Regions from separate parts of the Paraburkholderia sp. BR10936 genome, predicted to be linked through region 1. Evidence: riboswitches for the same ligand, from Rfam matches in the RefSeq annotation. Region 1 holds a riboswitch; each other region holds the start of a gene.
What was found. A riboswitch is a leader RNA that binds a small molecule or an ion and turns the genes downstream of it on or off. The one in region 1 is predicted to bind cobalamin.
Positions count from the first base shown of each region.

Region 2: linked by a shared signal. The riboswitch ahead of AB4Y36_RS12845 (TonB-dependent receptor) and the one ahead of cobW (cobalamin biosynthesis protein CobW) in region 1 are both predicted to bind cobalamin.
Region 3: linked by a shared signal. The riboswitch ahead of AB4Y36_RS20905 (CbtB domain-containing protein) and the one ahead of cobW (cobalamin biosynthesis protein CobW) in region 1 are both predicted to bind cobalamin.

Region 1 is NZ_JBFRCM010000023.1:34,179-41,411, reverse strand. Features, by position in the region: gene cobN (cobaltochelatase subunit CobN) at 1-1,051, opposite strand, end outside; gene cobW (cobalamin biosynthesis protein CobW) at 1,079-2,170, opposite strand; cobalamin riboswitch at 2,384-2,652, opposite strand; gene AB4Y36_RS34570 (cobalamin biosynthesis protein) at 2,795-3,286, shown strand; gene cobO (cob(I)yrinic acid a,c-diamide adenosyltransferase) at 3,286-3,888, shown strand; gene AB4Y36_RS34560 (cobyrinate a,c-diamide synthase) at 3,893-5,203, shown strand; gene bluB (5,6-dimethylbenzimidazole synthase) at 5,187-5,882, shown strand; gene AB4Y36_RS34550 (DUF4136 domain-containing protein) at 5,884-6,510, opposite strand; gene AB4Y36_RS34545 (CHASE2 domain-containing protein) at 6,601-7,233, opposite strand, start outside.
Region 2 is NZ_JBFRCM010000005.1:128,541-135,773, forward strand. Features, by position in the region: gene AB4Y36_RS12835 (phosphatase PAP2 family protein) at 1-1,668, shown strand, start outside; gene AB4Y36_RS12840 (porin) at 1,726-2,820, opposite strand; cobalamin riboswitch at 2,877-3,011, opposite strand; cobalamin riboswitch at 3,102-3,284, shown strand; gene AB4Y36_RS12845 (TonB-dependent receptor) at 3,387-5,327, shown strand; gene AB4Y36_RS12850 (glutamine cyclotransferase) at 5,385-6,026, opposite strand; gene AB4Y36_RS12855 (helix-turn-helix domain-containing protein) at 6,062-7,233, opposite strand, start outside.
Region 3 is NZ_JBFRCM010000010.1:1,358-8,590, reverse strand. Features, by position in the region: gene AB4Y36_RS20930 (GlxA family transcriptional regulator) at 1-132, opposite strand, end outside; gene AB4Y36_RS20925 (ABC transporter ATP-binding protein) at 289-1,077, opposite strand; gene AB4Y36_RS20920 (ABC transporter permease) at 1,101-1,814, opposite strand; gene AB4Y36_RS20915 (ABC transporter permease) at 1,828-2,517, opposite strand; gene AB4Y36_RS20910 (CbtA family protein) at 2,835-3,587, opposite strand; gene AB4Y36_RS20905 (CbtB domain-containing protein) at 3,601-3,819, opposite strand; cobalamin riboswitch at 3,859-4,004, opposite strand; gene AB4Y36_RS20900 (histidine phosphatase family protein) at 4,049-4,678, shown strand; gene AB4Y36_RS20895 (patatin-like phospholipase family protein) at 4,747-5,784, opposite strand; gene AB4Y36_RS20890 (hypothetical protein) at 5,828-6,409, opposite strand; gene AB4Y36_RS20885 (lysylphosphatidylglycerol synthase domain-containing protein) at 6,488-7,233, opposite strand, start outside.

The DNA.
Region 1 (7,233 bases):
AGCGCACGACATCGACCTGCGTCTCTTTGCAGTGGTATGCGAGGCCCTTGAAGCTGATCGCACGCGTAATCACGCGGCCGTCCACTTCGGGCAGCGCGATATGCATGGCGATGTCACGCGAATTCAGGCCGTGATTGTCCTTCACCCAGTCTTCGCGATTGCCGCCGCTCAGGATCACCTGGAGCACGGGCGCGTCGCCGGCGAGCGCGATCGGTTCGGGGTCGTCGAGCGACGAAGCCGCGAAGGCCGTGGTATTCAGCACGAGCGAGACGTCGTGCTCGGCCGCCAGTTGATCAAGCACGTCGCGGCTCAAAGTGTCCTTGAGCGACGTGATCGCAAGCGGCAGCGGGTTCAGGCCGCGCGCGAGCAGCGCGTCGATGAGGGCATCGAAAGCGGCGGTGTTCGCCGCCTGCAGATGCGCCTTGTAAAACAGCAGCGCGACGACCGGCGCGCCAGGTTGCCAGCGCACGCGCCATTCGTCGATGGTCGCGACGTCGCGCTGCGGGCAATAGAGCGCAGCGGCGGGCAACGCAATGGGCGGCGCAGGCTCGCTGCCCCAGTCGAATGCGCGCCACGCGAGCGCACGCAGGAACGATTCGGCGTTGGCCGCGCCGCCTTCGCGCAGATAACGCCACAGCAAGCGGCAAAACTCGGGCTCGGCGCGGCTCTTCGCGATGAGATTGGGGTCTTCCTGCAAGTCGCCCGAAAACATCGCGAGCAGTTGCCCGCGGCGCTCGGCTAGCGAGACGACCTGCTCGATGCCATATGGCCAGTACGTTTCACCGCCCAGATGATCGACCACCACCACGCGCGCGTGCTGCAAGACATCATCGACGTAGAAGTCCACCGACGCGGGCTGGCGCAAATAGGTGACGTTCGCAAGCCGCACGCTCGGAAAACCTGCGGGCAGGCGCGGCACGACGCTCGCCAGCAGCGCGAGCGTCGTGTCCGCCGAACTGAGCACGACGATCTCGGCGGGCTGCTGGTCGATCCGGATAACGCCCTGCGTGTCGTCGACGAAGCCGCCAGGCGTAGTGCGCAGCAAATGCATGGGACGGCCTCGTCTAGCTGGGTGCGATCACTTCGCGCCCGCGGTCTGCACATTCGCCAGTGCGACATCGAAGGCCGCTTGCAGCGTCGCGCCATCGAGATCCTCTCCGATCAGCACGAAGCGGCTCGCAAGCGGCTGCGCCGCGCTTTCCTGCGCGTTCCAGCGGCGGTCGAAATAGCTGTCGAAGCGACGGCCCACGCCTTGAATCACGAGGCGCATGGGCGCGCCCGGCAACGCGGCAAAACCCTTCACGCGATAGATCGTGTGCGCATCGACGAGTTGCTGCAGCGCCTCGATCACAGTCTCGCGCGAAGCCGCATTGCCCGACACCACAACCGAATCGAACTCGTCATGATGATGATCGGGATCGTCGGCGGAACCGTGATGGTCGTGCCGCAGATGAATGCTCTCCTCGGAGGCCGCCTCGAGCCCGAGCAGCGTATGCAGATCGAGCTTGCCGTGCTGCGCGCGCACGATCTTCACCTGCGGCGGCAGCTCTTCGCGCAGTTCGGCGATGAGCGCGTCCTGGCCCGCAACGTCCAGCAGATCGGTCTTGTTGAGAATGACGAGGTCGGCCGCCGAAAGCTGGTCTTCGAACAGCTCGTGCAGCGGCGACTCGTGATCGAGGTTCGGGTCGGCGCGGCGCTGCGCGTCCACGGCCTGCGGATTTTCGGCGAACTGCCCGCTCGCGGCGGCGGGGCCGTCCACCACGGTCACGACCGCATCGACGGTGAACGCGTTGCGGATCGACGGCCAGTTGAACGCCTGCACGAGCGGCTTGGGCAGCGCGAGGCCCGAAGTTTCGATCAGCACGTGATCGACATCGCCGCGGCGTTCGAGCAGTTTCTCCATCACGGGGAAGAACTCTTCCTGCACGGTGCAGCAAAGGCAGCCGTTCGCGAGTTCGTAGAGCTGGCCTTCCGTTTCGTTGCCGTTTTCGTCGCAGCCAATGCCGCAACCGCGCAGAATCTCGCCGTCGATACCGAGTTCGCCGAATTCGTTGACGATGACCGCGACGCGCAGGCCGCCCGCGTGCTGGAGAATGTGACGCAGCAACGTGGTCTTACCGCTGCCGAGAAAGCCCGTCACGATCGTGACTGGAATCTTGCGCATTTGCATGAAGTGCTCCTTCGGCGCCAGGCCGTATCGAGGGGCATGGTGCGTCGCGCCTGCCGTTCGTGCGGGTGCCGTGTTGCGCACACGCGCGTATCCATGGAGACGCTGTCACGCGCAACGATTCAACAACCTGCAGGGGACGAACGACCAGAAACGCACCCGGGCCTCGCCCGGCTGACGCATGAAAATCACGGACCCGGCACCGCATCCCCGCAGCGCGAATCCCACGTATCTGGCCGGTATCCGGACTGACGAAACACCGCTTCGCCTTCCCGCGCGAGCGGCCTTGCGGCCGGCTTGCACAGTGGCGTGGACTGCGTAAAGCATGGAAGCGGTTTGCGGCATTCGTGCGAACGCCGCGCTCGTTGTACCGTTGCGGGTGCAGTTCAGGTTGGCCACGCCCGAGGCGGGATGGCTCCCTGATTCCCGTTTAACTGCGCGCGCATTATGAATCGCGCGCGAGCACCAGAGTGCGTGCGAGTGTAGGCGCGGGGGGCCCGTGCGTCAAGGAAGGCGTGGGAAGCCGCAAAAGCGTGTGCTATCGTAGCGCGCATCCGGCGCCCGCCGGAACGCGACGCTTTTGCTCGTTTTGCCCCTGCGGTCACGCCTTCGATCGACGCCCTCGCCGTGAATCCTGCCGAAAATCGCGCCTCGGGCGCAGCCTCATTCGAAGCCACGCCGGAACCCGCGCAGCGCGTGCCGCCGCTTGCGCTCGGCATCGGCTGCCGGCGCGGCGTGACGCTCGCGCAGGTCGAAGCCGCGGTGCGCGCCGCGCTCGGCGCGTGGCCTCTCGACAGCGTAACGGCCGTGGCGACGCTCGATGCAAAAGCCGGCGAACCCGGCTTGCAGGCGTTTTGCGCGGCACATGCGCTGCCGCTTCAGACGTACACGCGGGAGCAACTCGCCGCGACACCGATACTGGCGCCGCCCTCCGCAGCCGCGCAAACGCAGTTCGGCGTAGGCGGCGTGTGCGAACCCTGCGCGCGTCTGGCGGCGGGCGGCGCTCCGCTCGTGCGCGGCAAGCTGGCGCTCGACGGCGTGACGGTCGCAATCGCAGCCTTTCTGCCAAACGACGCAAATGCGGACGCGAAAGCGCCGCAACCAATCCAATCCCGATGATGAAAACCGATCCCGAATCGCACCAACGCATGACGCAACGCCGCCGCGAGGGCCACGAGAAGAAGCAGGCCGCCGCGACGCACGAAAAGGGCCTGTTGATCGTCAACACCGGCAACGGCAAGGGCAAGAGCACGGCCGCGTTCGGCATGGCCGTGCGCATGCTCGGCCACGGCATGAAGCTAGGCGTCGTGCAGTTCATCAAGGGCGCGCTGCACACGGCCGAACGCGATTTCCTCGGCAGCGTTGCTCACTGCGATTTCGTGACGATGGGCGACGGCTACACCTGGAACACGCAGAATCGCGACGGCGACATCGCCACCGCGCGCAAGGGCTGGGACGAAGCGAAGCGCATGATCGAGAGCGGCGAGTACGCCATGGTGATCCTCGACGAACTCAACACGGTGCTCAAATACGAGTACCTGCCGCTCGACGAAGTGCTCGGTGTGATCGCCTCGCGCGCGCCGCACGTGCACGTGGTCGTGACGGGCCGCCATGCGCCCGACGCGCTGATCGAAGCGGCCGACCTCGTCACGGAAATGCGCCTCGTGAAGCATCCGTATCGCGAGCAAGGCGTGAAGGCGCAAAAGGGCGTGGAGTTTTAAGCGCATGAGCGCAACGATTGCCTGCCCCGCGCTCTTCATCAGCGCGCCCGCTTCGGGCCAGGGCAAGACCACGCTCACGGCTGGCCTCGCGCGACTGCACCGGCGCGCGGGCCGACGCGTGCGCGTCTTCAAGACCGGGCCGGATTTTCTCGACCCGATGATCCTCGCACGCGCGAGCGGCGCGCCCGTGCTCTCGCTCGACCTGTGGATGGTGGGTAAAGAAGCGTGCCGCGCCCTGCTCGCGCAGGCCGCGCGCGACGCCGACCTGATCCTTATCGAAGGCGTGATGGGCCTGTTCGACGGCACGCCGAGCAGCGCCGATCTCGCGACCGAGTTTGGCGTGCCGGTGGCCGCCATCGTCAGCGCGAAGTCGATGGCGCAGACCTTCGGCGCGATCGCGTTCGGTCTCGCGCATTTTCGGCCGGAAGTGCCCTTTCACGGCGTGCTGGCCAACCGCGTGGGCTCGGCGCGTCACGCGCAGATGCTGCAGGAGGCATTGCCCGCCGATGTGCGCTGGCTCGGGCACGTTGCGAGCGAAGCAACGATGGCGCTGCCCGATCGCCATCTCGGCCTGCATCAGGCCGCTGAGATCGACGACCTCGACGCGCGCATCGAACGCGCCGCCGACGCGCTCGCGCAAACCGCGCTCGCCGAATTGCCGCCTGCGGTGGCATTCGCCGATCCTTCGCACGACGAAACGATTGCACGCCGGCTCGAAGGCCGTCATGTCGCCATTGCGCGCGACGCTGCGTTCTCGTTTCTCTATCCTGAGAACATCGCGTTACTCGAGATGCTGGGTGCGACTGTAAGTTACTTCTCGCCGCTCGCAAACGAACTCGCGCCCGCCGGCGCCGACGCGATCTTTCTGCCAGGCGGCTATCCCGAGCTACATGCCTCGACGCTCGCGCACAATACGCAGACCGCGAATTCGTTGCGCGCGCATGTATCCGCGGGAAAGCCGCTCGTCGCTGAATGTGGCGGCATGCTCTATCTGCTCGATGCACTGACCGACGTGGAAGGCACGCGCACGCCGATGCTCGGCCTGCTTCCCGGCGAGGCGGTCATGCAAAAGCGTTTCGCGGCGCTCGGCATGCAGCAGCTCGACGGCGCGCATGGCGCGCTACGCGGCCACACGTTTCACTATTCGCGCGTCGCCACGCCGCTGGCGCCCGCGCTCACGGCACACCACGCACAGACCGGCGCGCCCGGCGAGGCGCTGTACCGGCACGGCTCGATCGCGGCCACCTATATGCACGCTTACTGGCCCTCCAACCCGGCTTTCGCGGCCGCACTCTTCCATGGCACAGCCCTTTGACGAAGCCGAACGCGCGGCGGTCTACCGCGCGATTTACGAGCGCCGCGACATGCGGCACTTCGCACCGGGCCCGATCGATCCCGCGACACTCGCGCGCCTGCTCGACGCCGCGCATCACGCGCCGAGCGTGGGCTTCATGCAGCCGTGGCGGATCGTGCGCATCACGGACCATTCGGTGCGCGAGCAGTTGCACGCGACGGTCGAGCGTGAGCGCATTGCAACCGCCGATGCGCTGGGCAAACGCCGCGACGAGTTCATGAAGCTCAAGGTGGAGGGCATGCGCGATTGCGCCGAGGTGCTCGTGGTCGCGCTGATGGACCGCCGCGAAACCCACGTCTTCGGCCGCCGCACGCTGCCCGAGATGGACCTCGCCTCCGTGGCGTGCGCGATCCAGAACATGTGGCTCGCGGCGCGCGCCGAAGGGCTCGGTATGGGCTGGGTGTCGATCTTCGACGTCGACGAGGTGCGCACCCTGCTCGCCATGCCGCCCGGCGCCAAGCCGGTGGCGATCCTCTGCGTGGGTCAGGTCGACGCGTTCTACCCGCAGCCGATGCTCGAAATGGAACAGTGGGCCGAACGCAAGCCGCTTGGCGAATGCGTGTTCGAAAACCGCTGGCCGCAGGACGAGCCGGCGAGCGTGCCCGAAGCGGCGCCGAACACACCCGGAAAGTTGCCCTGAACTACTGCTGATTGACGGGTGAGACGGAGAGCACTTCCGGCATGCCCGGCGCTTGATCCGCCGTGCCGGCGCTGGCCGGACCCTTCAGCTTGACGCGCCATTGCGGCGCGCCCGCGTACGGCAGCCGCGCCAGTGCGCCCGCCACGAGATACGGCACGGCCTCGCGGGCGTCGGCGTTGCGGTCGCGCTTCACGGCGCTCACCTTGTAGACCTCGTTACCATCGGGCAACGCGAAAAAACGCAGCGTCAGCGTGTGCACGTAGGGCCGCCCGAACCACGGCAACGACGGTCCCTCGGCCGGCGCGCAGCCGGCGCCGCAGCTAGCGTCCACGACTTTCACCTCGGCGGGATGCGTGTCCCACGCCACCGAGACGAGATAGCGCGCCGCCTCGGGCGCGCCTGCCTTGAAGCCGCGCTGCGCGAGACCGTCGCTCAGCAAAGCCTGGTACGGGAGGATCTCGCCCGCATCGGCCTGGGCCGGCGTTGGCGCAAAACGGTAGGTCGCGGGCTGGCTGGTCGCAGCCGTTGCGGGCAGCGCGCCTGTGGCCACGACGTCGGTCGTCACGCCCGCGCATCCGGCAAGGGCGACGAGCATCGGTAGCAGACAGATCGACAGCAAGGTCTTCACGAAACACTCCATCGGGTTGCCGCCGGCATGCGGCCAACGGCATTCGGGTTATTCATGCATGCATGCGCAGCAGGAACGACACGGCACGACTCATGCCGGCGCACCGATCGCGGGCAGCGACATCGTCAGCACGGTGCCCTTGCCTGGCTCGCTCTCCAGCAGGACGTCGCCGCCGTGGCGCGTCACGACTGTCTTCACGAACGCCATGCCGAGCCCCGCGCCGCTCACCTCGGGCCGCTGTTCCGCATGAAAGCGCTGAAACGGCTGAAACAGCCGCGCCTGATCTTCCTGCGCGATGCCGTAGCCCTGATCGCGAATCGAGCAGACCACGCGCGGCGGAACGCGGTCGTCCAGCGCGACGGTGCAGACGATGCGCGTATCCGCAGGACTGTACTTCACTGCGTTGTTCAGCACGTTCACGAGCGCGCGCGTCATGAGCGAGCGGTCGGCGTTGATCCAGCCCATCTGCTCGCCTTCGAACACGGTGTCGATCTGGATGCGCTTCGCGTGCGCCTGCGGCCACACTTCGTCGCTCGCGTCGATCACCAGCTCCGCGAGGCTGGTGGGCTCGAGCGCGTACACCTGCGACTCGGCGCGCGCGAGCTGCACGAAGTCGTCGGCGAGCTTGAGCGAGCGGCGCGCGTAGCGCTCGATGCGCTCCATCACGCCGCGCACGGGCTCGGAGCCAAGCGTGCCGCGCTCGCGCTCCGTCTCGACGAGCGC
Region 2 (7,233 bases), on a different contig from region 1:
CTGGTGGACGCGGGCGTCTCCGCGCCCGCCAACGGCACATTCCCCGCGGTCGTGCAGTCGACGTGGACGGGCGTCCCCACCGACGGCACGCCCAACGGCACGATCCTCAACAGCACCGTGCTGAACGCGAACATCCAGTACGTCGTGACTGCGACGACCCAGCGCAGCCAGGCGCAGGCCGACGCGGCCTACTACGACGATCGCCGCGGCAAGGGCTACAGCGTGACCGACGGCATGGGGCCGCTCACCGCCGCCTGGCGCTCGGCTGCGCAGCAGACGACGAGCATCACGTCGATTCCCGCGGACGCGACCACCACGCTCTACAGCGACTCGGGCAACAACACGGGCGTGGGCAGCACGAGCAACGCAACCTTCGGCAAGGTGGTCGACCTGCTCAACACGATGGGCAACAATGCTTCCACCGAGCCCGCCAAGCGCTTCTACAAATACGCGCGGCCGTTCCGCTGGAGCACGAGCGTCGTGGTCGACCCCACGCTCGTGCCGGCCATCAGCACGACGCCGTCCACAGACGGCGGCTTCATCAGCGGCCACGAAGCCGAAGCCATGCGCGACGCGATGACCATGGCATACCTCGTGCCCGAGCGTTACCAGGAAATGGCGAGCCGCGGCCTCGAGCTCGGCGAAAACCGCATTCTCGCGGGCATGCATTCGCCGCTCGACGTGATCGGCGGCCGCATGTTCGCGCTGGCCGCCACTGCCGCGAATCTCTACGATCCCGCGAACGCCACGCTCAAGAGCGCGGCCTATGCGCAGGCGCACAGCGCGCTCGAACAGGCCACCGGCACGAGCGCCACGACCTTCCCCGCCTTCGCGCATTCGTCCACGACCGCGACCGACCGCTTTGCCGACTATGCGACCAACAAGTCGGAGTTCGCGCGCCGCATGACGTTCGGTTTCAGCCAGATCGAATCCACCGAAGCGCCGCCCGTCGTGCCCAAGGGCGCCGAGGTACTGCTCGAAACGCGCTTCCCGTACCTGAGCGCCGACCAGCGCCGCATCGTGCTGAAGACGACCGAAGTCGTCTCGGGCTATCCGGTCATGGACGACGCCGAGGGCTGGGGCCGTCTGAACATGTTTAGTGCTGCAGATGGTTACGGTGCGTTCAACGGCAACGTGATCGTGGCGATGGACGCAACCCAGGGCGGCTTCAACGCCGCCGACACCTGGCGCAACGACATCGCCGGCACGGGCAAGCTCACGCTGCAGGGCAGCGGCACGCTCACGCTTGCGGGCAATAACAGCTACACGGGCGGCTCACAAGTGAGCGGCGGCATGCTCGCTGCAGCGTCGACCACGGCCTTCGGCAACGGCGACGTGTACGTCGGGTCCGGCGGCGGCGTGACCGTGGCGACGAGCGCACCGTTGACGGTGGCGGGCAAGTACACGCAGCTCGACGGCACGACGCTCGAACTCGACATCGACGGCAACGGCGGCGGACGCCTGCGTGTGGGCGGCCAGCTCACGGTGGCGGGCGGCACGCTGCATGTGAAGTTCGTGAACGGCTATACGCCGAAAGCGGGCGACACGATCGACGTGATCGACGGCAACGGCGCATCGGTGAAATTCGCGACCGTCACGGTCGATGGCTTCAAGGCCACGCCGGTTTATTCTTCGACCGGCGTTTCGGTGAAGCTCTCGGCTTCGTGACGTAGCCACGCAGTATAAAGGCCCCGAATCGCAACGGTTCGGGGCCTTTTTTACGCATCAGAAGCGATGCCGGATGCCCGCGGCCACGAGCACCTGGTTGCGGCCGCCCGACGGGTCGCAGGTGTTGATCATCGCAAGCGCACCGGACGACGCGCGCTGATAGATCGCCTCGGTATAAACGTCCGTGCGTTTGGACAGTTGATAGCCGGCCTGCAGCGCGCCTTGATGCCAATGCGCGGAGGTCGCGCCCGTATAGGCATACATGCCCGCGAGCGAGAACGCTGGCGTCACCTGCCATAGCGCATTCACTTCGTAATTGCTGAATGCGATCGAAGGCAAGGGCGCGCCGCCGTCGGCCTCGCTGACACCGGTATGAATGGAACGCGACCAGGCCGCGCCAAGCGTGACGTCTCCCAGCGCGTAGCTCATGCCCGCGCCGATGGTGTCTTCGCGCTGCACCGCGACCTCGGTCGGCACGAGGCCCGCACCCGGCAGCACCGATGTATCGTACGCACCCACCGAAGAGGCGCCGCGTCCGTTGATGTGCATCCACGCCACGCCTGCGCTGAACGGGCCGCCTTCGTAATGGACGCCGAAGCCGTAAGCGCGATTTTGCGCGAAGCGCCCCGCCTCGTTCGAAAACGCGTACATCGCGCCGGCGCTGAAACCACCGTACGTTGCGCTCGCGTACTTCACGGCGTTCGAGGCGAGCCACGAATTGTTGGCGTTGTCGTTGTCGAACGGATGCGCGAATGCCGTGCCGCCCGCGCCGCCCGTTAGCGTGAACGGGGCGAAGTAGTCGTGCATCGTGTCGTACTGGCGGCCTAGCGTGATCGTGCCGAGTCGTTCGGATTGCAGACCAACGTAGATCGGATGGTCGTTGAAGGCTTCGCCAGAGGTGGCCGAGAAGCCGCGCTCGAGGCGAAAGATCGCGGCGTTGCCGCCGCCGAGGTCCTCAGTGCCCTGCAGGCCCCAGAAGCTGCCGTCGACAAGACCCGAGCCTGCACGATATTGGGTGCGGCCGCCAACGTCGCTGACATAGTCGACGCTCGCGTCCATCTCACCGTACAACGTGACCTGCTGCGCCGAGGCGCCAGCGCCGGTGAATGCCAATGCCGTCCCACCCAGGACGGCGAGAATGTTCTTGTTCATGAGTCGTCTTGTTTGTGTAGGTGGGATTGCGTGGACGAGCGCCGTCCGCCCCCGCTCGATGCGGCGAGGACGTAGCGAGGTCTGACTTCTGGCTCGATTGACAGCCGGTCACAGTGGCGCGACCGCGCCGGATTCTCACCGGCTTCCCTGCTGCGTTTCGCTTGTGCAGCGCCTACGCGCGAAAAACAGCCGCAAGGATAGCGTAAGTTGCGGGAGCAGCCAAACCGGGTGTTTTTGCCACACGACGCTCGTCAAAGGTTGACGCACCGAATGCGCGGCCCTTACCCTTGCGCCCTGATGGTTCCCGGCGACGGGATCAAAAGGGAACGCAGTGCAAGACTGCGGCTGCCCCCGCAACTGTAAGCGGCGAGTCCATGCCAGAGAAGGCCACTGGGAAACCGGGAAGGCCGGCTGCGGATGTCGACCCGCGAGCCAGGAGACCTGCCATCAACCGAGTCCAGCAGCCGCAGCGGGCGGGGATCCCCAATGCGCAAGCACCGCCCGCGTGGCGATCGCCCGTTGCACGGACAGCCCGTATTTCAGGAGCTGTTTCCAGCCACCGCATCATGAAGTTTCGCCAATTCGTATTGACTTCCGCCGCGCTCGCCTGGGCGTGGCAAACCGCGCATGCCGCCGACGCCGCCAATGCATCGTCCGCCCAGGCGCCGCAGCAAGCCGGCGGCGACACCACGCTGCCCAATATCCTCGTCGTGGGCGACGCGCAGCATCTGCCACAATCGTTCGACCAGCGCTATGCAACCACCCAGGTGCTTACGCGCCAGGACCTCGAGCGCGTGTCCCCCGTCGACCCCAGCATCGCGCAGGCGCTCGCCACGCTGCCGGGTGTCACCGTCTCGCAGACCGGCGGCCCGGGGTCGTACACGGGGGTGAGCATTCGCGGCTCGTCGGCCGACCAGGTGGCCGTGTTCATCGACGGCATACGCATAGGCTCCGTCACCACGGGCACGGCCGAATGGGCCGATCTTGCGACTGCCTCGTTCGACCGGGTCGAGGTGATCTCGGGCCCCGCGGCCGCCTCGTTCGGCGCGGATGCCATGGGCGGCGTCGTGCAGCTCTTCACGCGCCATGCGTCGAACCAGCCGAACCAGACCACCGTCTCGTTCGGCGGCGGCTCGAACAAGACCTTCGACACGCAGGTGCGCACCTCGGGCACAATCCCATCGACAGGGCCGCTTTCCGCACTGAGCGGCCTCACCTACTCGCTGGGCCTGCACGACTACAACACGGCGGGCATCGACGCGACGCAGCCCGGGGCCTACGGCCACGAAGACGGCCGCAATCCATACCACGCGCAGAACCTCGACGCGCGCCTTGGCTACGCGCACGACAACTGGTCGATCTCGACCTTCGCGCTCTACCACCGCTCCGAGCTCTCCTACGACAACGCGGGAGGCAACGACCGGCAGCGCGACACGCAGCTCACGACCGGTCTCGCGTTCCACCTCGACATCACGCCGACCACGCAGTTCGACCAGTCGGTGGGCTACGCGACGGACCGTCAGTTCCTCTATTCGAACGACCCGACGATCCCCTCCGACGAGATCGACTCGACGCGCTTTTCCACCTCCACCTCGATCACGCATCAGGAAAGAGGCCATACGCTCTTCGGCATGCCGCTCGACGGCGAGACCAAGCTCGCCTACGACTACACCCGCGAGCTGGCGTTCCTGCCCGTGGACGTGCCGGGCGGGCTGCCCGCGCGCAACGATTCGGCCGTGTCGATGCATCAGTCGTCCACGCTCGGACCCGTCACGCTGTTTCTGGCGGGGCGGCACGAAATCGTGCAGGGGCAATCGGTGAATACGGGCAACGTCGCGCTCTCGTGGGCCATCACGCCGGTCTACACGGCGCGCGTTTCGTACGGCAATGCGTTCCGCCTGCCGACGTTCAACGACCTCTACTATCCGGGCTACTCGAATCCCAACCTGCTGCCCGAGCGCAGCGACTCGGTCGAAGCCGCGCTCGATGCCACCACGTCGATCGGCACGTTCACGGCGGCCGTGTACGACACGCGCGTGCACGATCTCATCACGTACAACTCGCAGACCTTCCTGCCCGTGAACGTGGGCCGCGCGCACATTCAGGGTCTCGACCTCTCGTACAAGGGCACGCTCGGCCAGTACACGCCGGTGAGCCTTACGGTGGGGATTCTGAATCCGCAGGACGTGACCGACCAGACCTGGCTCAATCGCCGCCCGCGCCAGACGGTGAGCCTGAGCGTGGATCACACATGGGACGAGTTCCAGCTCCACGCGCTCAGTACCGGCGTTTCGCTGCTGTATAACGGCTCGACGTTCGACGACCAGCTCAACACGATCTACCTGCCTTCATGGACTACGGTGAGCCTGCGCGCGTCGTACAAGGTCAATGCGCATCTCGCGCTATCGGCCACGCTGGCGAACGTGTTCAACCGGCAGTACGTGACCGCCTACGGGTACAACACGCTGGGGCGCACGGCGTTTGGCAAGGTGACCTATACGTTCTGAGCGTTCTGAGCGTTGCGCTCGAGCGGGTGCTCATAAGTTTCTTGCGCACCCGCTCGCCTAGCCCTCGCGCTTCGGACGCCGCACCGCGCGAATCTTCCCACTGTTCCCGCCGCCGCAGAAAAACTGCTCGCCGCCATCGGACTCCAGCCCCGAAACGGCGGTGCCGGGCGGCATGTCGAGCTGTTCCAGCACTTCGCCCGTGCCCGGATCGATACGCCGCAAATCGCTCTCGTCGCCTTCCCAGGTGCCGTGCCACAGTTCACCGTCCACCCACGTCACGCCCGTGACGAAGCGGCTCGATTCGAGCGTGCGCAGGATCGCGCCCGTCTGCGGATCGACCTGATGGATCTTGCGCTCTCGATACACCCCGACCCAGAGCGTGCCGTCCGCCCACGCGAGCCCCGAGTCGCCGCCGCCTCCGGGCGCGGGAATCGTCGCGAGCACGCGGCCCGTTTCAGGGTCGATCTTGTGAATGCGATCCTCGGCGATCTGAAACAGATGCCGCCCGTCGAAAGCCGTGCCCGCGTGCGCCGCGATGTCGATCGAGCGCTGCGTCTCGCCGCTCTGCGGATCGAGCGACGCGATGCGCTCGCCGACGGCGAACCACACCTGTTTGCCGTCGTACGTGACCCCGCCCACCTTCTCGATGCCGGGAAAAGGGCCGTACTCACGGACGATTTCGGCAGTCGTTCGTTTCATGGTTTCCTCGTTGAATGAAGGGACAGGCGTTCATCCTAATCGCCTGGCAGCGGGGCGGGGAGTAACAAGGTCGTCGCGAATCCGGGGACGGGCGGCGTGGTCCAGCGGCGCGCGCGGCCGTAGCCGAACGACTGCACCTTGTCCGCCGCCGCGAGCGAATCGAGCGCGCGCTGCACGGTGCGCTGGCTCGCGCCGAGCGCGAGCGCCAGCGCCGAACTCGACCACGATTGCCCATCGGCGAGAAAAGCCAGCACGGCGGCGTGCTTTTCTTCCACGGGCCGCGCCAGCACCACCACTTCGCTCGCGTGGCGCGGCGCCAGCGCGAAGCCCTGCTGGGTCGCGCCGATCTCGGCCACGTCGCGCATCAGCGTGCGCAAGCGGCCGATTTCCACGCGCAAGCGGGCGCGGTGCGTTTCGTCGGCGTGCTTCGTGCGAAAGGCGCGGGCGATGAGCGCATCGCGCGGCACGTCGGCGGGCCACGCCTGCGCAAGCGCGCGGGCGAGCACGAACAGCACTGGCCGTCTTGCGAGTTCGATGACGGTTGGCCCCTCGCGCGCGACGTAGCGGCACGCGTCCACGACGAGGGCCTTCGAGGCGAGCAGCGCCTCGACGTCTTCCAGCAGCAACACCCGCTCTTCACCGCGCGCGATGAGGCGCGCCGCCGGTGAGGTCAACAGCAGCGCTGCGCTCTCGATCTCGGCGCTCAGCGCCGCGATGCCCGCCTCACGCGCGGCGCGCGCGGCCGCGCGGAGCGCTTGCCGCGCCGCTTGCGTTTGAATGCGCCGCATGGCAATGCCGGCGGCGATCAGCTCATGCGCCGCGCGCAAAGCGGGCGGCAACGGCGCGGGATCGACTTCGGAAAGCATGCCCCCAGCCTCGTCGAGCCGGCCGATCAGCAGCAAACGGCGAATTTCCAGGTAGCGCGCGTGCGCGGCATTGAGGCGGTCGCCATGGGCTTCGAGCGTTTGCCGCGCCGCAGCGAGCGTATCGGTCGGCCAGCCGAGCTCGCGCGAAGCGAGCGCGATTTCGGCCTCGGCGACGACGCAGCGCGCGCGAGCGACGGCCTCGCGCGCGCCGAAGCCGCGCGCCGCGCTGCGCAGCAGCGCTTTGGCGCGCGCGAAGTCGCCGAGCTGCGCCATGGCGATGCCGCGCAGCGCGAGCGCGGGGGCGTCGTCGCGCAACGCGACCCGGTTCAGCGCGCCGAGCG
Region 3 (7,233 bases), on a different contig from region 1:
GGGCCACTGCGCGCCGCCCGCGAGCGGCACAGGGCGGCCGTTCCACGAGCACATCTGCCAGCGGTACAGCGCGCGGCCGTCGATCTCGTTCGCGAGATTGAGCGCGTCGACGATCGGGCCCACGCCCGACATCGAAACCGGCGGGAGCGCGACGATCGCCACCTGGGTCGTGCGGCCGGCGCGCGCGAGCGGCGCCTGGCCCCCGGGCGCGGCGGCCGGAACTGAAGCGGGAGGAAGAGCGGCGGAACGGACCATCGGCAAGACGCGGCGCGAGACTGAACGCGCCGCTTACTTGAGACTGCCGGAGAGGAACTGGCGCAGACGATCGCTCTTCGGCGCGCCGAGCACATCGGCGGGCGCGCCCTCCTCCTCCGTGCGCCCCTGGTGCAGGAACATCACATGATTCGAGACGTTGCGCGCAAAGCCCATTTCGTGGGTGACGACGATCATCGTGCGGCCCTCGTCGGCGAGCTTTTGCATCACCTTGAGCACTTCGCCCACGAGTTCGGGGTCGAGCGCCGAAGTCGGTTCGTCGAACAGCATCACGTCGGGATGCATCGCGAGCGCGCGCGCAATCGCCACGCGCTGCTGCTGGCCGCCCGAAAGATGCGACGGATATTGCTTCTCCACGCGGGGCGCGAGGCCCACTTTCTCCAGATACTGCCGCGCGCGGTCCTCGGCTTCCTTGCGCGGCACGCCCAGCACGTGGATAGGCGCTTCCATCACGTTCTCGAGCACGTTCATGTGCGACCAGAGGTTGAAGTGCTGGAACACCATCGCGAGCTTGGTGCGGATGCGCTGCAACTGCTTGTGATCGGCCACGTCGAGGTCGCCGTTGCGGCCCGCCTTCGTGCGCACGGCCTCGCCGTCCACGACGATCTCGCCCGCGTTCGGCTTCTCGAGGAAATTGATGCAGCGCAGGAAGGTGCTCTTGCCCGAGCCGCTCGCGCCGATGATGCTGATCACGTCGCCCTTCTTCGCGTCGAGCGAGACGCCCTTGAGCACCTCGTTGTCGCCGTAGCGCTTGTGGATGTCGCGCGCGACGAGCTTGCTATCTGAGGATTGCGTCTGAGCCAAGATGGTCTCCAGTTTCCGGTGAATCAGCGGGTGCGCACGGCGAGATGGCCGAGCCAGCGTTTTTCGGCGCGGCGGAACGCGGCCACCAGCACGAACGATACCGCACAGTAGATCAGCGCCGCGAGGCCGAACGACTCGAACGAGCGGTAGGTGGCCGAGTTGGCGTCGCGCGCGACCTTGAGGATGTCGGGCACCGTCGCGGTGAAGGCCACCGTGGTCGCGTGCAGCATCAGGATCACTTCGTTACTGTACAGCGGCAGTGCGCGGCGCAGCGCCGAAGGCAGGATCACGCGCCAGTACATCGTGAACGGGCTCATGCCGTAGGCGCGCGCCGCTTCCACTTCGCCGTGGGTGGTCGCGCGAATCGCACCCGCGAAGATCTCCGTCGTGTACGCACAGGTGTTGAGCGCGAACGCGGGCACGGCGCAGTTCAAGCCGCTGCGAAAGAACGCGTCGAGCAGCGGCTCCGAACGGATGAATGCGAGACTGTACACGCCCGTGTAGATGAGCAGCAACTGCACGTAGAGCGGCGTGCCGCGAAACACGTAGGTGTAGAAGCGCACCGGCAGCGAGAGCCAGCGGCGGCTCGAGACGCGCGCCACGGCGAGCGGCACCGCGCACACGAACCCGAAGGCGACGGAGATCACGAGCAGCCACAGCGTCATCGCGAGGCCCGAGACATGCTCGCCGTCCCAGTAGAGGAACGCGCGGCCGAATTGCTGGATGATTTCGTTCATGACGGCCTTGTCCTCAGAGTTGCGCGTGACGCACGCCCACCGAATAGCGGCGTTCGAGCCAGACGAGCGCGAAGTTCGAGAGCGTGGTGATCGCAAGGTAGATGAGCGCCGCGATCACGAGGAAGAAGAACAGGTTGAAGGTGCTGCGGCCCGCGTCCTGGGCGGCCTTCACGACATCGGCGAGACCGATGATCGAGACGAGCGCCGTTGCCTTCACGAGCACCTGCCAGTTGTTGCCGATGCCGGGCAGCGCGAAACGCATCATCTGCGGGAAGAGGATGCGGGCGAACACGCGCGCGCCGCTCATGCCGTAGGCGTGCCCCGCTTCGAGCTGGCCGCGCGGCACTGCGAGAAACGCGCCGCGGAACGTTTCGGTGAAGTACGCGCCGTAAATGAAGCCGAGCGTGACGACGCCGGCCACGAACGGATCGATATCGATCTGCGCCATGCCGAGCGCGTCGGTGGCCTCGTTCACGCCGATCTGGATGCTGTAGAAGAGCAGCAGCATCAGCACGAGGTCGGGCACCGAGCGGATCAGCGTCGTGTACGCGGTCGCCACGGCGGCGAGCGGCCGGTTGAACGAGAGCTTGGCCGCCGCGCCAGCCAGACCGAGCAGCACGGCCACGCCGAGCGAGAGGAGCGAAAGTTCGATGGTCTGGATCGTGCCGGCGAGCAGCACCGGGCCAAAGCCGTAAAGGATCACGCGCGTCTCCGGAACAAAGTTGTTTTGTCGTTTCGGGCGGCCTCGCGCGGCACGTGGGCGCCGCTGAAACCGATAACTGGCGCGGATCGTCTCAGTGCAAAATGGATTGCTCAAACTCGTGCGGCGCGGATATTGCAGTGCAGCATTGCCGCGCGACGCGTCGGCGCGTGCGGATCAGGCCCGCACAGCCGCGGGCGCGATGCTTTTGAAAGGCGAAAAAAAATGCCCCGGCACGCGAGGCGCGCGGGGCATTTACGCAAGTTTGGGGTCGCTTTTTCGATAGGCGCGCGATGTGCGCGCGCCGGCCCCGGCGGAGCTTATGCGGCGCGCGTTTGCGTGCCGCGTGCGCTGCCGGTACGGGCGTTCGCGCCGAGCAGCTTTTCGGCGAGCGCGCCGAACAGCAGGCCGATTGTGGTCCAGAGAATGAACTGCATGCCGATCGACACCGTGCGGAACTTCCACAGCAGCACGGCCGGGAACGCGGCGGGCACCTCGTTGATCGTCGGCAACGCGAGCTGGATCGCGCCGATCACGACGACGAACAGCACGAGCGCCACGATCGAAGCGTTCCAGAGGCCAAGGCGCGGCACGAAAGCGGCGCGCACCTTGAGCGAGAACACCGACACGGCGATCGAGATCGCGATCATCAGGAAAAAGAGCCCGGTGCGATAGCCGATCGTCTCCGGGTCGCCGACCGAGGGCGGATTCGCCGGATACTTGATGTTCGGCACCAGGTAGATCGCGACGAACGCCGCGAGCGCGAGCCAGGCCGAGAGCGCGCGCGGCGAAAGACGCCCCACGCGGCCATTGGCATACGCGAAGACGAGCGCAAAGAGTCCGCCGATCGACGCGCCATAGACCATCACGCCAGTGAAGAGACCGACGCTCGCCTGGGTCTTGCGGCTGACGATTTCGGGCTCAGGCGCTTCGCCCTTCGCGGCGTCGGCTTTCTCCTCGAAGGAGATCGCCTGATCGACCTGGGGCTCGCCTGCGATCTTCGCGAAGCCGAACGTGAGAAGTCCCGCGGCGATGCCTGCGAGCATGCCGCGCACCAGCAACTTGCCAACCATGGTCAGCTCCCGGTCAGTGGCAGGGGAAGCCGAGCAGATGGCGGCCGTCGTGAACGAACTCGTGGACGTACATGCCCGGGAAGATCGACGTGGCGCCCTGCTCGGCGCCCACGAAGTACAGGGCCAGCAGCAGCATCAGGCCGCCGAAGATCGCCCAGGGCAGGATGTCTCGCAGCGCAATGGGCGCCGGCGCGGCCGGGGCGTGCTGCAAGGGGAATGAGGTTTCGGACATGCTGACTTCTCCTGGGGTTACGCGCCCCGCTAGTCGTTGAAAGAGTGGTTCACGACGCGCAGGTCTGACTTCCGTTGCTTCGATGTTTTCGACGGCAACCAGTTACAGTGGCGCGACCGCGCCGGACTTGCACCGGCTTCCGCGTGTCGTGGAGCCCGTATTCTACGCGCTGCGGCGGCCGGCCGCGGCCCGGATGTCAGCCAAAGAGTAGTGAAGCATAAGGAAAAGCATGTCGACGACACTCTGGCTGGTGAGCCATGCGGCGAACGCTGCGCTGCGCTCGGGCACGTTCCCGCACGTGCCTGAAGTGCCTGTTGCGGGTGAAGACGCCGAAGCAGCGCTCGACGCGCGCGCACTCGAGGCGCTTGCCGCCTGGCGCGAGCGCTGGCACGCGGGGCTGGCCGGTAGTAATCGCAATGGCGAGGCGACGCGTGCGCTCACGAGTCCCGCCGCGATCGCCCGCGCGAGCGCACGCGCGGCAGGCTTCGCCGGGGCAACGCCAGCTGAAGCGCTCGCCGAAGCCGCCTTCGGTGCATGGCAAGGCCAGCGCCTGACGGATCTCGCGCGCGAAGCGCCCGAGGCCCTTGCGGCCTGGACGCGCGATCCGGGCTTTCGGCCGCCAGGCGGCGGCGAATCGTTCGACGATGTCCGCGCGCGCGTCAGCGCCTGGCTCGATGCGGTGCCCGACTCGGGGCACAACGTGGTCGCCTTCACGCACGCGAGCGTGATCCGGGCGGCGATTCTTCACGCGCTGGGCGCGCCGTCGGCGGGGTTTCGCTCGATCGAAATCGCGCCGCTTTCCGTGACGGCCCTACGCCGCACAGAGCACGGCTGGGTTTGGCTCGCGGCGATGAAGTGAGGACCGGAACGGCGCTACCGCCCTGCCCTCGCCGTCGCCGGCATTCTGGATCGGTAGCCAGAAGCGCTCTAGTCCAGCCCCAGCTGTGCCTTGATGGCCGGCATCATGTACTGCACGGCTGCGCGCCCTTCCTCGATGGCGGGCGCGGCGCGATGAAAGTCGAAAATCCCCATGCCGCCCAGGCGCGGCTGGATCAGCACGTCGGCGGGCTCGCCTGCCAGGCGGCTGCGCGTAATGCGCACCTGCATGATGTCGATGCTCTGGGCCACCGAGCTCAACACGGAAGGCGCACGCGTGCTAGGCGGCGGCGCCACGCGCACGTCCGGACCGCCAGCCGCGCCGGGGCCTGCAGGCTGCAGCCAGCGCGGAAAGCGCTTGCCATTGCGGCGCAGGAGCGGTTCGGGCCCCGCTTCGCTGTTTTCGGCACCATTGGCGCCGCCGCTGGCCGCCACGGCGGCCGATGCCGCCGTCGCCGCGTCGCTCGCCTCCACGGGCAGCTCGCGCGGCATCGTGTCGATCGCACCGCCCAAGTCGCGGCCGTTGAGAATGTCGTGATTGAGGTCGATCGCGATCACGGTGTCGGCGCGCATCGCACGCGCGGCGGATACCGGCACGGGGTTGCTCAGTCCGCCGTCCACGAGCCACACGCCGTCATGCCAGATCGGCGTGAAGATGCCGGGAATCGCGATCGAAGCGCGCACGGCGTCCACCACGCCGCCTTCGCGCAGCCAGACTTCGCGTCCCGTGTCGAGTTCGGTAGCAACCGCCGTGAACGGCAGCCTCAGGTCATCGATCGAGCGGCCGTTGAACTGGTGCGCAAACAGGTCGATCACTTTGCGCCCGCCGAGCAGCCCGCCCGAAAAACGCAAGTCGAGCAGGCGCACCACTGTCTGCCAGGTCAGCTTGCCTACCCAGTCTTCAAGCCAGTCGAGATCGCCGTTCGCATACACCGCGCCGACGAGCGCGCCAATCGACGTACCGCATACCACGTCGGGCTTGATGCCCGCTTCCTCGAGCGCGCGAATCGCGCCGATATGCGCCCAGCCGCGCGCAGCGCCACCGCCGAGCACGAGTCCGACACGCTTGGGCCGTCGCCGGTTCATCATGCGCGCCTCCTTGCGTGGCCCTGGGTCGACTGAGTCAACGCAGTCAGCGACCGCGGATCACGTCCGAGCGCGAGGTCGTCGTGACCCGCCCGTCCGGTCCGAAATGCACATTGAAATACGCTTCGGGCGTCACGCCCCCTTCCAGCCACTTCCAGCTCCACACCGTCTCCTTCTTCAAGCGGTAGCCGGCCACTTGCCCGGGTTTACCGAGCAATCGCCGGACCTCGTCCTCACTCATGCCGACGCGGATCTTCGCGAAGTTTTCCGCAGTAAGCGCCTGAGTAATGGCCACGAGCCGCCCGTTCGGACCGATGTCGACCATCCAGGTCTTGAGGCCCTGCGGGCCGCGCGGATATTCGAGGCGGCGCGAGCCGTCGTCGAACACGCGCTCGGTCTCGGGCTTGCCCATTTGCTCGCGCACCTGCTCGAGCGTGGAAACGCCGGGAGTGAGGCCCTTGAGCAGCAGCGCGTCGGGCTTCACGGAATCGAAGAACGCCTTGAATCCCTGCCGGATGGTATCGAGCATGGCATCGAACTGGCGATCGTCGCAGCCGGAAAGCGTGAACGCCGCCGTGGCGGCGCACGCGAGCGCGAGCGAACGCGTGAGTGAAAACGTGGGCTTCATGTCCTTGCTAACGCATCAACATGGACTTGCGTCTACGCGCGCCGATCCGGCGCGCATCGACATGCCCACAATGTACCGTCAATGGACCTGATCGTGCTGCGAGTCCCGCTTCGGGGTCGGCGCGCGTGCGGACGCGCTCGCCGCGGCGGGCAGCGCGTCAGCAGTCTGCGCGGCGGCCTGCGCGCCGTGGCGCATGGTGCGACGCGTGCGAACGATTTCCGCAGCCTGCCACGAGAGCAGCGCGAGCACGCCGAACACCACTTCGCGCATGCGCTTGACGAGCGCGAGCGAGAACGCCACGTCCTGGCTCACGCCAAACAGCTGCGCGAGCAGCACCACGGCGACTTCCTGCACGCCGAGCCCGGCGGGCACCATGAAGGCGGCATGACGCACGGCCTGGGTGATGGCTTCGATGGCGAGTGCATCGCCCACCGTCACCGGATGGCCGAGCAGCGCGAGCGCCCACCACGTCTCGAACGCGCCGAGCATGTAGCCGGCGAGCTGCCAGAAGAAAGCGCGAAACATGAGGCCCGTGCGCGACATCAGCGCGTCGAGATCGGCGTCGAGCTGCTTGCCGTCGATGCCGAGCATGAGCGGATTGTCGGCGCCGAGCAGCTTCGCGGCCCAGCGTTCGATCGCATGGAAAACGCCGCCGCGACGCACCAGCAACACGGCGAGCACGGGCAGCGGCGCCGTGAGCACGAGCGCCAGTGCGATCGTGGCGATGGTGCGCAGCGAGCCGCCGGCGCCGGTCGCCGCAACGATCAGCACGACGCCGAGCGCCGAGAACGCGTATTGCACGGCAATCGTCACGAACACCTCGA